3 regions of the Deinococcus maricopensis DSM 21211 genome follow, and region 2 is predicted to be linked to each of the others. Evidence: riboswitches for the same ligand, from Rfam matches in the RefSeq annotation. Region 2 holds a riboswitch; each other region holds the start of a gene.

Region 1 (5,262 bases), 110 kb from region 2:
CGACGTGCCCAGCGCCCCACCGACCGTGAGGGTCAACGGGAACACGTGATACTGCTGATCCAGCGGCGTTACCGTCGGGATGAGCGTGGTCGTCGCCGTCGCGCGCGCCGGGGCCAGGCCGTCCGCCCGCACCTCCAAGCGCACCCCGGCATCCTGCAGGCGCACCACGTGACGCGGCGTCACGTGCGCGCGCACCTCCAGCGTCTCTCCGGCCCTCAGGGTGGCCGCCGCCGGCGTCACCTGCACGTCCGCGTCCACGTCCGCGCGCGCCGCGAACTGCAACGCCTCGGTGACGTTCCCGCCGTTCGTGACGCGCCACTGCACGTCATACGCGCCGCGCACGTCGAACGTCGGCGCGGTCGTCGTCACGGCGCGGACCCGGCGGGTGGGCGCCACCGTGAAGCGCAGCGTCGCGGCGGCGTCCCGCGTACGAACCAGCACCTGCGCGTCCCCCGCTGGCAGCGTCGACGGCGGCAGCAGCGTCAGCAGCTCCACGTGCGACTCGTGCGGCGCGAGCCTGAACGTCGTCTCGCCCGCCAGCAACCGCCACCCGTCCGGAAGGCTGAGCGTCAGCGCGTCCGTGTCCGGCGCGTCCGCCGCGTTCGTGAGCGTGACTGGCACTGTTACCGGCACCCGCGCGTCCGCACTCACGGGCGCCGCGGGCGCGTGCACGCCAAGAGCGCCCGCGCCGGACATCAGCAGCAGGCCACTCAGGGTCAGGAGGCGCACCCGCACCTCACTCCACCGTGATGTTGTACCGCGCGCCCACCACGTCATTGTTCCCGTCATCCGCGATCACCAGCACCTGGTACCGCCCGGGCTTCAGGCCGCTGATCTGGTATGTCTCGCGCACGCTCAGGCCGGGAAACACGCGCCGTTCACGCCCGGCCAGTTTCAGCACGAGCGCGCCTGACGCGTCGTACACCTCCGCGCGCGTCACTGGCGTCGACAGCCGCTCCCCGGTGTTCGTGAGGTCGACGTTCAGCACGGCCCCACCCGCAGCGCGCGCCAGCGCCGGGTTCAGGAACTTCAGGTGCACCGCACCGCCCGGCACGTTCACGACGACCTGCACGGCGTACTGCGTCACCTGCTGCAACCGCACCGACCCGCCCGCGCCCGCCACCGGCGCGGCAGACGTGGTCGCGGGCCGCACGAGGAATGCACTCCAGTACGTCCCAGGGCCGACGTTCTGCGGGACCTTCACGCGGTACGGCACCGCCAGTTTCCCGTGCGCCGGCACCGTCACGGCGCTGCCCGGCAACTCCACCCACGCCGCGACGCTGCGCGGCAGCGTCCCCGCCTTCGGGTACACCACGCCCGCCTGCGGGTCGGAACGGACATCACTGAGGGTCACGCTCACCCGTTCGGGCGCGTCGCCCGCGTTGCTGAGCGTCAGTACGCCTTCCAGCGTGTTCTGGCCGGGCGTGACCGTGTATTCCTGAACGAGCGCGCCCGCCACCTGCACCTGCGCGCGCGCGGCGCACGGCAGGGTCAGCAGCAGGGCGGGCAGAACGAACCGAAGGGCGTTACGCATGGCTCACCTCAACAGGGCGCACAGGCGAGGCGTGCCTCACCTGTGCGGGAATGAACGTCCGGGACGGACGGGAAGATAACGTGGCTTAGAAGCTCAGGCCGATGGTGTACGTCAGCGTGCCGCTGAAGTTGTTGAAGCCTTTGGTGGCGGCCATCGAGTAGGCGACGTTCGCCGTAGCGCCTGCGAGGAACTGCGGGATGTCCGTGATCAGCGAGACCGCGGTGCCGTTGCTGCCGCTGAAATTGACCGGGGTGCCAACGCCGTTGCCATCGGGTACGGTAGGGGTCAGTTTAAGGGTGACGCCCTCCGGAAGTGCCGAAGCGTCGTTAACCGCAAGGCCCACAGTGATGAGGCGGTTTCCGGTACTGCTGTTGTCGTGGGTGCTGTACGTGAGCGTCGAAAATCCCGCATTCTTGTACGTCACGCCGAAGTCACCGTTCGTGAAGTTGACATTCATGTTGCCGTTGACGCTCAGTTCGTCGCTGGCGCTGTTGATCGCGGTGACCGAGCTGGTGCCGGTGGCGGCGGCGAGCGCGCCCGTGCAGGAAGCCAGAACCAGTGCCGTCAGAACCGTGGTGAATTTACGCATGAGAAACCCCTTGATGCTCGCCATAAAGGCGGCATTCCTGGAAAGAAGACTGGAAACGAAGAGCCGGTCGCACCACTTGCTCCCCTCGCCTGAGGTGCCCGAATTACGGGACGAGGATCTTTGCATCTGTTCGCCAGAGGTTGTCTGAGCAGAACTGAGTTAAGTTTACCGGGCGGCTCCTACAAAAACCTGACAGAACGCCCGCCGGTGTGCTGGCCACGAAAAACCGAAATCAGGCCCTTCCACGCACCCAGGGAGGCCGCTGAATTCGCGCCCGCGTGTGTGGTTTTGGGCATTTCTGGCGTGCGGGCCAGGCGTTGCCCCCAGGTGGGGGACACCGACCCTCGTTTGGCGGTGATGATGATCGGCTGTGCAACAATGAAGGGGTGCACAGCCCCATGCGTGTCCTCGTGATCGAGGACCATCCTGCCGACGTTGCGCTTCTTCAGGAGGCGTTTAATCAGTCAGGCATTGCCGTGAGCATGGACGCCGTTCCTGATGGGGCCGAGGCGCTGGCGTACATCCGCCAGCATGCCATGCCGGGCGAGGCGCCCCACTTGATTCTGCTGAACCTCAACGTGCCCGGTTTCGACGGTTTCGAAGTGCTCGAGCACCTCAAGACGCACCCACTGTGGCGCCTGATGCCGGTCATCGTGTTCGCCGCGTCGGAGGAGCCTGCGGATATTCAGCGGGCCTATGACCTGCAGGCGAACGCGTACGCCGTGAAGCCCAGCACGCCCGAGGAACTCACCATGTTCGTCCGGCACCTCTGCACGTACTGGTGCCACACCGTCACGCTGCCCCGCGCCCTCGCCAGCGTCTGAGTGCCCGGCTGGAGGCTGTCGGAGGCGTAGCCTCCCACTGGTGTGGCGCTTGTGGGGGCCACGCCCGCGATGGGTGGCCTGAGCGTCGGGGCAGAGGCGCCGCCGCGCCCGACGCGTCGCGGGTGTGGGCCTCGGCCGGGCTGTTCTCCAGGAGCAGCGTGAGGTTCCCGTAGCCTTCGGCGTCCCGCCGTGACCGTGCGCGTGGCAGCATAAGCGCGTGACCGCACTGCCTTCGTCCACCTCTGCGCCGCCCCGCACCCTGACCGTCGGGTTGCTGCTGACCATCGTGGCGGTCGCGTTCGAGTCCATGGCGGTCGCCACCGTCCTGCCACGCGTCGCCGACGACTTGCACGGGCTCGCGTTGTACGGCTGGGCGTCCGGCGCGTTCCTGCTCACCAGCCTGTTCGGGGCCGTCATCTCGGGGACGCTCACGGATCGGCGCGGGCCGGCGGTCGCGGCGGGTGCGGGCGTGCTGGTGTTCACCGCCGGACTGGTCGTCGCAGGGTTCGCGCCCAGCATGGCGGTGTTCGTGCTGGGCCGCGCTGTGCAGGGCCTCGGCGCGGGGGGGCTGGGCGCCCTGCCGTTCGCGGTGATTCGCGCGCGGTACCCCGAGCAGGCGCGCGCGCGGATGCTCGCGGCCGTGTCGAGCGCGTGGCTGCTGCCGGCCCTGGTGGGGCCGCTCCTCGCGAGCCTCCTGGCGGACACCCTGACGTGGCGCGCGGTGTTTTGGGGGCTCGCGCCCGTCATGCTGCTGGTCGGGCCGCTGTGCGTCCTGCCGCTGCGTGGGACGGTGCCGGACGCGGACCGGGGGGCGAGCGGTGCGGGGGTGGGCATGGCGCTGCTCCTCGTGGTGGGCGCGGGCGCGCTCATCGAGGGCCTGCGCACGCCCGGCGCGTACGCATGGGCGCTCCTGGCACTCGGCGCGGTCGGCGTGCTGGTCGCCACGCGGCACCTGTTCCCGCGTGGGCTGTGGCGGTTCGCGCCGGGCCTGCCGGCGGCGCTGATGGTGCGCGGGTTCGCGGCGTTCGCGGTGCTCGGCGCGAACGCCACCCTGCCGCTCGCGCTGCATGAGCTGCGCGGCCTGACGCTCACGCAGGCCGGGTGGCTGCTGAGCGTCGGGGGCGTGACGTGGTCGCTGGGGTCGCTCGTGCAGTCCCGGCTGGAGGCGCGGTTCGGCGCGCCGAGCCGTCCACTGCGCATTCGCGCCGGCATGGGTCTCGTGACGGTCGCGCTCGTCATCACGACGCTCGGCGTGCTCGGCCCGCTCCCGGTGAGCGCCGCGTACGTGGGGTGGCTGCTGTCGGGCCTGGGCATGGGGGTCGGGTACAACAGCAACAGCCTGCTGGCGCTGTCGAGCGTCGATGACCGTCAGGCGGGCACGCTCAGCGGGCAGCTCGCGAACATCGAGGTGCTGATGAGCGCGATCAGCGCGGGCCTCGCGGGCGCGCTGATCGCGCGCGTCACGCCGCTGCCGCATGCGTTTCTGGGGGCGTTCGCGGCCCTGATTATCGGGTCGCTGCTCACCTGGGTCGCTGCCGCGCGGTTGCGGCGCTGAGCGTCCACGCGGGGCGCCATTGACGCTCAGGCCCGCCGGGATTCCGGCGGGCTCTCTTTTGCGGGCGCGGCAACTTGGTATCACTGCGCGTATGACGTTGTCCGCCACCTCCGCCCAGGCCCCTGCGCCTGACCTCACCACCCGCGTGACCATCCTGCTGCTCGCCGCCCTCACCATCATGTCCGGCGCGACCATCGCGCCGGCCCTCCCGGCGATGCAGGCGCACTTCGCGGGCACGCCCGACGCGGCACTGCTCGTGAAACTCTCGCTCACCATCTTGGGCCTCGTGATTGCCATCACCGCACCCATCAGCGGCGTGCTCGTGGACCGTTTCGGTCGCCGCCCGGTGCTGCTCGGCGCGCTGCTGCTGTACGCGGTGGGTGGCGCCAGCGGCCTGTTCGCGCCGACGCTCGCCACCATCCTCGTGGGCCGCGTCGTTCTCGGCCTCGCGGTGGGCGCCACCATGACGGCCACGGGCGCGCTCGTGAACGACCTGTTCCACGGCGCGGACCGAGGGCGGTTCCTGAGTCAGCAGGCGGCGTTCACGAGTTTCGGCGGGGCGGTTCTGCTGCCGCTCGGTGGGGCGCTCGCCGCAGTGTCGTGGCGCGCGCCGTTCGGCATCTACCTGATCTCGCTGCTGCTGATCCCGCTGGTGCTGCGCCTGCCGCGCGGCGTGCCTGCCGGGCACGCGCACGGCCAGGCGGCGGGCGCGCCGCGCTGGCCGGTCATCGCCGTGATCTACGGCCTGGCGCTCGCGTAC
Region 2 (5,262 bases):
GAAATACCTGCTGGTGGATTACGTGAGCTTCACGCCGTCCGTCGTGGACGGGACGCCCGCGCTCACAGACGATACGGCGCAGGGCGCCACGACCCTCCGCGCTGGCGTGCCCGCGACGGGCGCGGTGAGCGCCAGTGACACGCAGGACTGGTACGCGCTGCGCGCGAATGGCGCGGGCGGCTCGGCCACCGTGAAACTCACGACGGCCACGAACAGCGACCTGGAGGTGTACGCCGCTGATGGGCGGACGCTGCTGGGCCGCAGCGCGCGCGGAAAAGCGAACGCCGAGTCGGTGACGGTGCGGGTGCAGCCGAATGCCACGTACTTCGTGCGGGTGGTGTGGGCCTCCGGCACGCCGACATACACGGTGAGTGCCAGCGGCGCGGTGCAGTAAGGGCAGTTGCCCGACAGGTTCAGGCGGATTCCCAGAGGGTCACACGGCAACGGGTGGCCTTCATTGGTTCACGGATCAAGGATGAACGAACCATGAGTTCGGCGTGCGAACGTTCAAAGTGTGAGGTCTTTAACATGCGTGCGTCCCCTGAGCGGCCTCCAGCGAGCGTCCACACGCCCTGGGCGCCGCGACATTCACACGCCCCGGAGAACCCCCATGCACGTACCTTGTCGCCCGCTCCTTATCACCCTTACGGCGCTGCTGAGCGCCTGTACGACCGCTCCTGTCCGTCCCACCACACCGGACACCCCCGAGACCCTCACGCAACTCGGCACGTTCAACGCGACTTTCAGTAACCCGCTGGGTGGCCCCGTCGGTGCGCGTCAGCTCGCCGCCAGCGTCGCCCTCGACCCGGCGGCCCCCACCGGCGCGGTGCGCGTCCGCACGGCCGGTACCGGCACGTACGACGATGAGCGCAGCAACCGCCGGTACCTGTGGGGCGTGTTCGAGGTCACGAACACGTCAGCGACCACCCTGACGAACCTCACCATGGTCGCCTACAGCAAGGCGAACGGCAGTATCGGCGGCACGGCCATCACGCGCCTGCAGGACGCGCAGGGCCGACCGTACCTGAACGAGCGCGTCGCGCAGAACATCCGCCCGGGCGACCACCTGAACGTCCTCAGCAGCTACGCCTTCCAGGGCCTCGCGGCGGCTGAAGCGCAGCGTCTGGAAAACAGCGCCAAAGCCAGCGGCACCCTCGCGGCCGGCGATGACGTCCTCGAGTACGGGTTCACGGTCATCAACCCGCGCGACGGCAGCCAGGTGCTGCGCCCCGGCGAAACGGGCACGCTGGTCCTCGCCACGAAACTCCCGCTGCTCGCCGGGAACGCCCCGCAGAAGTTCAACATGAGCCTGCTGCTCAGCACCGGCGGCGCCCGCCGCGTCACCCGCAACGTTGGCGAAAGCAACGACAGCGTGGCCCTGCGTGCGCGTCTCAGCGGCGCCCGCGAGATCGCGTACATCGGCCCGGACGCGGCCACCGCCCCCAGGGGGTTCACGACGGTGCGCCTCCCGAACCTCCGTCTCACAACCGGCGACCACCCCACGTACCTGCTCGATCAGGAAGGCCCACTCAGCAGCTGCGTGCAGGGGGTCAGCCCGAACAGCCTGCGGCGGCTGAACGCTGCCGGGCCCCTCGTCACGTTCCTCAGTGATGACGGCACGGCCGCGGACCACTCGCGCCTGCTGCCCCTGTTCAGGCAGAAGGGCGTCGTGGCGACCGCCGCCATCGAGAGCCGCAACATGCTGTCCGGCGACCCGTACTTCGCCACGCCCGAGCAGGTGCGGGACCTGCAGCGCGCCGGGTGGGAAATCGCCAGCCACACCCGCACGCACCCCGACCTCGTGACGCTCAGCGACGCGGATCTCGACGCGGAAATTCAGGGGTCCAGGCAGGACCTGGAGGAGCAGGGGTTCACGGTGAACACCTTCGTGTACCCGTATGGCAGTCAGAACGCGACCGTGCGGGAAAAGGTCTGCCAGACGTACCGCACGGCATTCATCGACCGTGGCGGCGTGAATGACACGCCACTCGACACGAACTACCAGATTCGCCGCGTCGCGTTCGGGTCCTGGACGGACGCCGGGCAGAACACCATGGCCGCGTACCGCGCCGCCATCGACGACGCTGTGGCCCGCCGCGGGTGGCTGGTGTTCATGCTGCACCCCGGCAACCGCGAGCAGCATGATGAGCAGCAGCAGCAGTACCTGGCGCAGACCATCGATTACCTGCGCGAGCAGGGCGTGCCCATCGTGACGGCGGCAGACGCCCTGGCGCGTCTCGGCCTCAGGTAGGCGCAGCGTTCAGAGCGGCCCCGGTTCTTCCGGGGCCGCTCCTTGTCGTTTCGGTGAATCCCACGGTCAGCGTTCCGGCGCGTGGGGTGGAGAGCTGTGGGTCGCGCACACCAAGGCGAAGGGTTCCTTGGCGTGCGTGTGAGTTTTCCCCTTGGAGAGCCTGAAGTTTTCCTTTATGTTGAGGGTAGTTTTCGGACCACAGGCATCCACACGAACAGGCAACCCCGTCGCAAGGCGGTGACGCAAAGCCAACGGGACCCACGCGGTCGGCCGGGCTACCGAAAGGGAGACGCTCCGTGCGCCGAATCATCCTCGCTGTCCTGGCCCTGCTGCCGCTCGCCGGTACCTCACGCGCCAACCCCACGCAGGCGGCGGGCTGGACAGATCAGTTTGAGCAGCTGGACCGCGCCCGGTGGGCCGCGTCGGACTGGAACGGCTTCTGGCAGGGCCGTGGGCTCGCTGGTCGTTTTGATCCGGCGCTCGCGTACGCGGACGGCGCCGGCAACCTCGTGCTCGAGATGAACGTGGACCGTTGTGGGAGCGGCTGGTGCGCGCGCGCTGCCGAGCTCAGCACGAAGGAGCGCTACGGGTACGGCCGGTACGAGGTGCGCATGCGGGCCGCCAGTGACAGCGCGTCCGCGAAGCGGGCGGGGCAGGCGCACGCGGGGAACATCAGCGCGGCGTTCAGTTACTACGACGACAGCCGCACGGAGATCGACGTGGAGATCGAGGGGCACCGCATCGCGGACGCGAACTTCACGGCGTGGCGTGGACGGCAGGACAAGGACTGGAAGCTGGCGAAAGGCGCGGCCGGTGGTTCGCTCGCGGCGCAGTTCCATACGTACGCGTGGGAGTGGACGCCTGGGTCGCTGCGGTTTTTCGTGGATGGCCGGGAGCAGTTCCTGACGCGGAAGACGGTTCCGCAGGACGCTGCGCACCTGATCCTGAATGTCTGGCCGACGAACGATCCCGGATGGGGCGGGGCGGTGCAGAGCGGGCGGCTGTACATGCTCGTCGATTACGTGAAGTTCACGCCTGCGCTTTGAGGGCGGCACTTGAGACCCTGCTCATGGGATGTAGGATTTTTCACATGTATGTGAAAAATTGAGGAAAAATCCGCAAATTAGTAACGTGAGTGAATGTGGCGCGCATGAGCCGCGCCCGCCCACGCGCTCTCCTAAAACGCATGGTCTGGATCGCCCTCATTGCCGTGCTTTTCCTCGTGCGCATGCTGCTAACCGCCGCCCTCGCCTGCTGCCATGCCCGCACTGCCCCACGCGCCCTCCCCCGCAACGGCGCCGTCAGCGTCCTGATCGCCGCGTATAACGAGGAAGTCGGCATCGAGCGCACCATCGAATCCGTCCTCGCGCAACGCATCAAACGTCTGCAGGTCATCGTCGTCGACGACGGCAGCAGCGACAACACCGCCGCCATCGTGGCCCGCATCGCCCACCGGGACCGCCGCGTCAAACTCATCCAGCAGAGCAACGCCGGCAAGGCTGCCGCCCTCAACACCGCCATGCCGCACATCCAGTACCCCGTCGCGGTGTCCGTCGATGCCGATTCCGTCCTCGCGCCCGGCGCGCTGGCCGCGCTCGCCGCGCACTTCAAGGACCCCCGCGTGGGCGCCGTGTCCGGCGACGTCCGCGTCGCCGGACGCCGCAGCTGGCTCACCACCTTCCAGGCGCTGGAGTACCTGGTCGGGCAGCACCTCGACAAGCGTGCCCAGCAGCTGCTGGGCGCCATCACGGTCGTGCCCGGCGCGGCCGGCGCGTTCCGCACGGCCCTGCTGCGCGACGTGGGCGGCTACAGCACCGACACGGTCACCGAGGACATGGACCTGACCATTCAGATCGCCGCGCGCGGCTACCGCGTGCACTTCGAGCCGCGCGCGTGCAGCTACACCGAGCCGCCCGCCGACCTGCACGACCTGTGGCGTCAGCGCCTGCGCTGGATGTTCGGCACGTGGCAGGTGCTCGGCAAGCACCGCCACCTGATGTTCCGCCGCCGCGCCGGCACGCTCGGCCTGCTCGGCCTGCCGTACGTCCTGCTGTTCGGCATCGGCGGCGGCCTGCTCGCCCCACTGCTCGACTTCACGCTCGTCGCGTTCATTCTCAGCGCGGGCGCCGCCCTCAGCTGGCTCGAGCCGCTGCTCACCACGCTCGGCGCGGAACTCGCCGCGACGTCCCTCGCGGTGCTGCTCGGACGGGACCGCTGGCAGAACCTCGCGCTGGTGTGGCCACAACGCTTGTTCATCCGCGCGTTTGGTGCGATGGTGATCGCTGTGACCCTGTACCGTTACCTGCGCGGCTCCGTCGTCCACTGGGACAAACTCAAGCGCCACGGGGTGCAGCTCGAGGGGAGCCGCGCTTGAGGCGGACCCCCCTCGCGGCCCTGCTGCTCGCCGGCGTCAGCTTCACCACAGCTGGCGCCGCGCCGTGTGGGGTGTTCGGCGTCACCATCCCCCGCGACGGCCGAACGCTCGGCGCGCTCGAACGTAAACTCGGCTGCACCTTCACGGCCGTGCGCTGGTTCCAGGACTGGCGCGAGCCGTTCGACCTGCCGTACGCGCGCGCGCTCACGCGCGAACGCCGCGCGCTCGAGGTGTCGTGGCAACCGCGCATCCTCAGGGGCGGCGCGTACGTGGGCGTGCCGTACCGCAGCATCGCCGCCGGCGAGCACGACGCGTACGTGCGCGCGTTCGCCCGCGCCGTCCGCACGCTCGGTCGGCCCGTCAGCATCACGTTCGCGCCGGAAATGAACGGCGACTGGGGCGCGTACCAGCTGGGCCAGAAGAACACCCCGCAGGACTTCGTGCGCGCGTGGCGTCACCTGCACGACGTGTTCCGGCAGGAGCGCGCGAACGTCCGGTGGGTGTGGACGCCGAACATCCTTTACCCCACGGCGCGCGCGTCGTACCGGGCGCTGTACCCCGGTGACGCGTACGTCGACGAGGTCGGCCTGGACGGTTACAACTGGGGCACGACCAACCCGTGGAACCGCTGGCTGAC
Region 3 (5,262 bases), 1.6 Mb from region 2:
TACGTGAGCTTCACGCCCGGAACGGTCACCGCGTTCCCCGGCACGCGCCCCACCGCCAGTACGCCCGCGCTGCCCACCCACCGCGAACCCTCCACGGCCACCAGCGGCGTCCGGCGATCCAGCTGCACGCGGAACTTCAGGCCGCCCGGCAGGGTCCCCGCCCCCGTCACGCGCCCATCCACGCCCCCCGTCCCCCCGCTCACCTCCACCCGCACCGGCAACGTCGCCGCGCCCGACACGCCACGCCGCGTCGGCACGGTCGTCACCGCGCTCGCCGACGCCGTAGCCGCACCCTTCGCGGTCAACTGCACGGCGTGCTGCTCGGTCGCCACGGCGTCCGGAAGGGTCACGCGCACCACCACCTCCACCTGCGCGCCCGGCGCGAGTCGCGCTGTCGACGGCTGAACGTCCAGCAGAGCTCCCAGGTTGCTGAGCGCCCCGAACCGCACGTCCTCCGCGACGTTCCCCTCGTTCGTCACCATGAACCGCGCCGCGTAATCGCCGGCACTCGCGCGTGGCGCGTCCGCCACCACGACTCCGAGTGCCGGTCGACGCGCCACCACCAGCGGAAACGGCACCTCCAGCCCGCCCGCCACCCGCAGCACCCCCGCGTACGTCCCCGCCAGCACCGACCCGGACGGCACCACCACGAACATTCCCGAACGTACCTGACCGCCCTCCACGCGCTCATTGGTGGGCGGCACCAGCATCGTCCACCCTGACGGCAGCACCAGCGTCGGCTCGAACACCTGCGCGTCCGCGCCAGGATTGCGGACCTCGTACCCGACCGTCACCGCTCGCGTCTGCGCAGGTGCGGGCGTGGACGTCCGCACCTCCAGCGCCTGCCCGCGCGCGCCCGGCCCCGCGCACAACAGCGCCGCCAGGAGCGCGCGGCGCACCTGGCGGGACGGACGAAGACGTGTCAGTTCAGGTCGTTCGGGCGGCATCGGCACCCATGGTCACTTCGGGATGTTCAGGTTGTAGCGCACGCCGAAGAGCTTGTTTTCCCCGCCGTCCGCGACCACGAGAATCTGGTAGTCGCCCACCTCCGTGAGGGGCAACTCAATAGCTTCCCGCTCCGACGTGCCCGGGTACAGGCGGCTGCCTTCCACATCCACGCGCCGCACCAGCTTCCCCGCCGCGTACACCTCGGCGTACACGTTCAGGGCCACGTACTGCGTGCCGGTGTTCTCCAGCGTCACGTTCAGCAGGGGCTTCCCGGCGGTCGACTTGTTGATGACGGGATTCTTGAACGCCACCACGGGTTTGGCGTCCGCGCCCACGTTCGTGAGCAGCTGCACCGCGTACCGCGTGACCTGCTTGAAGGTCATACCGCTCGGTAGGGCGCCACTGACGAGCGCGTCGTTCTCGTCGACCGGTTCCACCATCACGAGGTTCCAGTAGCTGCCGGTCTGCGCCACGCGCTCCGGAACGTGGATGGTGTACGGCACTTCCAGCGTGCCGTTCGCCGGCACCACCACGACCTCCTGCCCGAGACTCACCCACGGCCCACTGGAGCGTGGGTGGCTGCCGGGCGCGTCGAACTGACGACCGCCTTCCGGGGAGAAGCGGTAGTCGGTGAGGTACAGGCGCGCCCGCGCGGGCGTACTCGCGGTGTTCTGCAGCAGCAGCGTCCCCTTGATCGTCTCGCCGGGCGCGGCCGTCGCACTTACGAACAGGGGGCTGCCGACGCTGACGCGGGCGCTCGCGGCGGAGCCCAGCAGCGCCGCCAGAGCCAGCAGGGAACGGACACGCAGACGCGCCATCACATCACCCGTCCGGTGTTACTGCCCGACGATCGTCGCGCGGACGATGAAGGACTTCGCGTCGACCTGCGGCGCCTTCAGGTTCGCCACGGCCACCCACTGGAACGGCATCGTCATGGACGTTCCGGCACTCACAGACAGGGTGTTGGCGCCTACGCTGAACGGCGCGATCATCGAGTCGGTCCCGAAATCCATCAACAGGGAGGCCAGACCGGGCACGTCGTACAGGCTGAGGGCCGTGTCGGTGCTGTCATACACGTTGAAGCTCACGGTGCTCTTCATGTTCGTCATGACGCTCAGGGTGTCAGCGGCGTATTTAGGCTTGGACTCCTGCTCGCCCACGGTGAAGTCCGACAGTTGGAACGAGAAGTTGATGGGTTCAGTTCCGAACGCGACTTCAGCAATCTTGGCGATGCCGTACGACACAGTCTGGTCGCTTTTCGAGTCAGCGAGGGCGTTGGGGGCGAGGGTGGCGACGGCGAGGGTCAGCGCGATGAGTTTACGCATGTGCAGGCTCCTGGAAGATGGAAAGGGGAGGGGACCTTGTCGGAGAGAGTCGTGCAGCGACCGCTTGGATCGGCGCTCAAGCGTGGTGCCGGTCTGGTCGCCGTCCGGGTGTGACCCGGGGCAGCCGCCGGAACGTGTGAGCAGCCTGGTCTGAGGGGTGCGCGACGTGTCTCCGGACCTGAGGGCAGTTCGGTTGCATGACGGCGGGGGGTCGGCCATGCAGGCGCGGCGAGCGCGCGGAACTGCGGGGGACGTCGGTCGCACCACTGGCTCGACGCGCAGCAGGTGCCCGGATGCACTGCGCGTTTCCTTGCCTCGTCTGTGAAGAGATTATGAAATTCCGCTGACAGAACCCTTACAAGTGCGGGGCAGGCCCTGTGGTGCGGCAGCCAGGGCTTGACCAGACGAGCGGGGCGATCAGGACTCCTGATCGCCCCGCTCGTCACGCCTACTTCAAGCGAACTGTTGCAGCACCTGCTCCAGTCGTTCCTTCTGCGCAGTGAAGTCCGTCACGCGGCGCCGCTCCTCGTCAATGACGTCCTGCGGCGCGCGCGCCACGAAGCCCTCATTGCTGAGTTTGCCCTGCGCCTGCTGGATCTGCTTGTTCAGCTCCACGAGACGTTTCTGCTGCTTGCCGAGCCAGTCTTGGAGGTCCACGGTCCCCTCCAGGGGCGCGCGCACCGTCACGCCCGCCTCGATGGCGCTCAGCGTGCGGCCCTCCAGGGCGTCCTGGATGTTCACGCGCGCGATGCTTTCCACGACGGCGCGGTTCTCCTGAATGGTGCCCAGCAGTTCGCCTTCCACGACGACGCCCAGGCGGTCCTGCGGGCTGAGGCCCAGTTCGCTCTTGAGGCTGCGCGCGGCGCTCACGGTGGCGCGCAGCGCGGCGAACGCCCGCGTCGCTTCCGCGTCGAACGCGTCCGGGTTGTGTTTCGGCCAGGAGTGCACGGCGAGCTGCCGCTTGTGGTTCAGCGCCTCGTAGATTTCGCTCGTGATGAACGGCATGAACGGGTGCAGGAGCTTCAGGATGCCTTCCAGCACGTCCTTGAGGGTGGCGCGCGTGGCGGCGTTGCGGGCGCGCAGGGCGGGTTTGGCCGCCTCGATGTACCAGTCGCAGAACTCATCCCACGTGAAGGCGTACGCCGTGCGGATGGCCGCGCCGATGTCGAACGCGTCGAGGTGCGCGGTCACTTCGCGGACCGTGTCGTTCAGGCGGCTGCGAATCCAGCGGTCCGCGAGGGTCGCTTCGCCCGCTTCCGGCTCGCCTTCGAGGTTCATGAACGCGAAGCGCGCGGCGTTCCACAGTTTGTTCGCGAAGTTGCGGCCCTGCTCGAAGCGGCGCGGGTCGTGCTTGATGTCCTGCCCGCCCGTGCTGAGGTACGTGAACGCGAAGCGTGCGGCGTCCACGCCGTACTGCTCGAAGAGCTCCAGCGGGTCCACGCCGTTGCCCTTGCTCTTGCTCATCTTCTGGCCCTTCGCGTCCAGGTACAGGCCGTGCAGCATGATGGTGCTGAACGGCGCGCGCCCCGTGAAGTGGTACGCGGCCATCTGCATGCGCGCCACCCAGAAGAACAGGATGTCGTACCCGGTGACGAGCACCTGCGTGGGGTAGAACTTGCGGTAGTCCTCGCTGGCCTCGTCCGGCCAGCCGAGCGTGCTGAACGGCCACAGGTTGCTGCTGAACCACGTGTCGAACACGTCCGGGTCGCGGCGCAGGTTCAGGTGCGCGTAGCGGGGGTCCTGATCGCAGTCGAGGTCCGGGTTCTCCAGGTCCGGCACGTACACGTTTCCGGCGTCGTCGTACCACGCGGGAATGCGGTGCCCCCACCACAACTGGCGGCTGATGTTCCAGTCGCGGATGTTCTCCAGCCAGTCGCGGTTCACTTTGGTGTAGCGGTCCGGGACGAGCTGCATGTCGCCGCGGTCCAGGCCCGCGAGGACGGCGTCCGCCATGGGCTTCATGCGCACGAACCACTGGGTGCTGATGATCGGCTCGACCGGCACCTTGGTGCGTTCGGACAGGCCGATGGCCGTCTGGTGGTCCTTCTCCTCCACGACGGCGCCCGCCTCGTGCAGCGCCGCGATGACCTTCTTGCGCGCGTCGAAGCGCTCCAGGCCGCGGAACGCTTCCGGCACGAGGTCCGAAGTGAGGTGCCCGTTCAGGTCGATGACGCTGGGGCGGGAGAGGCTGTGGCGTTCGCCCACCTCGAAGTCGGTCGGGTCGTGCGCGGGCGTGATCTTCAGGGCGCCCACGCCGAACTCCATCTCGACGGCCTCATCCGCAATGATCGGAATGAACCGGTCCGTGAGGGGGATGCGGGCGCGCTGCCCGACGAGGTGCGCGAAGCGCGCGTCTGTGGGGTGTACGGCAATGGCCTGGTCCGCGAAGATCGTCTCCGGGCGGACCGTGGCGATCAGGATTTCCCCGGCCTCGCCGTTGCTCGCCGCGAGCGTCTGGTCCTCCAGGGCGTACCGGAGGGTGGTCATCTTGCCCTTGCGGACCTCGCGGTCGATTTCGAGGTCGCTGAGCGTCGTCTGGCTGGCCGGGTCCCAGTTCACCATGCGTTCGCCGCGGTACGCGAGGCCCTCGTGGTACAGGCGCACGAACTCGTGCCGCACGGCGCGCGACAGGCCCTCATCCATCGTGAAGCGCTCGCGCGTCCAGTCGGCGCTCACGCCGAGGCGCTGCAGCTGATTCAGGATCGTCCCGCCGGACTCCTGCTTCCACGCCCACACGCGCTCCAGGAACGCGTCGCGGCCCAGGTCGAAGCGGGTCTTGCCTTCAACCTTCAGTTGCCGCTCGACGACCACCTGCGTGCTGATGCCGGCGTGGTCCGTGCCCGGCAGGTACAGCGCCTCGAAGCCCGCCATGCGCTTGTAGCGAATCAGCGTGTCGATAAGGGTGTTGTCGAGCGCGTGCCCGAGGTGGAGGTTCCCGGTGACGTTCGGCGGCGGAATGACGATCGTGAACGGGGGTTTGCTGCTGGTT

The links. A riboswitch is a leader RNA that binds a small molecule or an ion and turns the genes downstream of it on or off. The one in region 2 is predicted to bind cyclic di-GMP.
Region 1: it holds a riboswitch for cyclic di-GMP, as region 2 does, so the genes downstream of both, DEIMA_RS01360 (hypothetical protein) here and DEIMA_RS01795 (glycoside hydrolase family 16 protein) in region 2, are expected to answer to the same signal.
Region 3: it holds a riboswitch for cyclic di-GMP, as region 2 does, so the genes downstream of both, DEIMA_RS10965 (hypothetical protein) here and DEIMA_RS01795 (glycoside hydrolase family 16 protein) in region 2, are expected to answer to the same signal.

The regions. Positions count from the first base shown of each region.
Region 1 covers NC_014958.1:311,696-316,957, reverse strand. The annotation lists gene DEIMA_RS01370 (carboxypeptidase-like regulatory domain-containing protein) at 1-729, opposite strand, end outside; gene DEIMA_RS01365 (hypothetical protein) at 737-1,534, opposite strand; gene DEIMA_RS01360 (hypothetical protein) at 1,620-2,123, opposite strand; cyclic di-GMP riboswitch class II at 2,176-2,260, opposite strand; gene DEIMA_RS01355 (response regulator) at 2,522-2,947, shown strand; gene DEIMA_RS01350 (MFS transporter) at 3,165-4,502, shown strand; gene DEIMA_RS01345 (MFS transporter) at 4,594-5,262, shown strand, end outside.
Region 2 covers NC_014958.1:417,916-423,177, reverse strand. The annotation lists gene DEIMA_RS01805 (family 16 glycosylhydrolase) at 1-394, shown strand, start outside; gene DEIMA_RS01800 (polysaccharide deacetylase family protein) at 611-2,251, shown strand; cyclic di-GMP riboswitch class I at 2,459-2,534, shown strand; gene DEIMA_RS01795 (glycoside hydrolase family 16 protein) at 2,548-3,297, shown strand; gene DEIMA_RS01790 (glycosyltransferase family 2 protein) at 3,438-4,625, shown strand; gene DEIMA_RS01785 (glycoside hydrolase family 26 protein) at 4,622-5,262, shown strand, end outside.
Region 3 covers NC_014958.1:2,349,706-2,354,967, reverse strand. The annotation lists gene DEIMA_RS10975 (carboxypeptidase-like regulatory domain-containing protein) at 1-899, opposite strand, end outside; gene DEIMA_RS10970 (CARDB domain-containing protein) at 960-1,766, opposite strand; gene DEIMA_RS10965 (hypothetical protein) at 1,785-2,273, opposite strand; cyclic di-GMP riboswitch class II at 2,517-2,600, opposite strand; gene DEIMA_RS10960 (valine--tRNA ligase) at 2,727-5,262, opposite strand, start outside.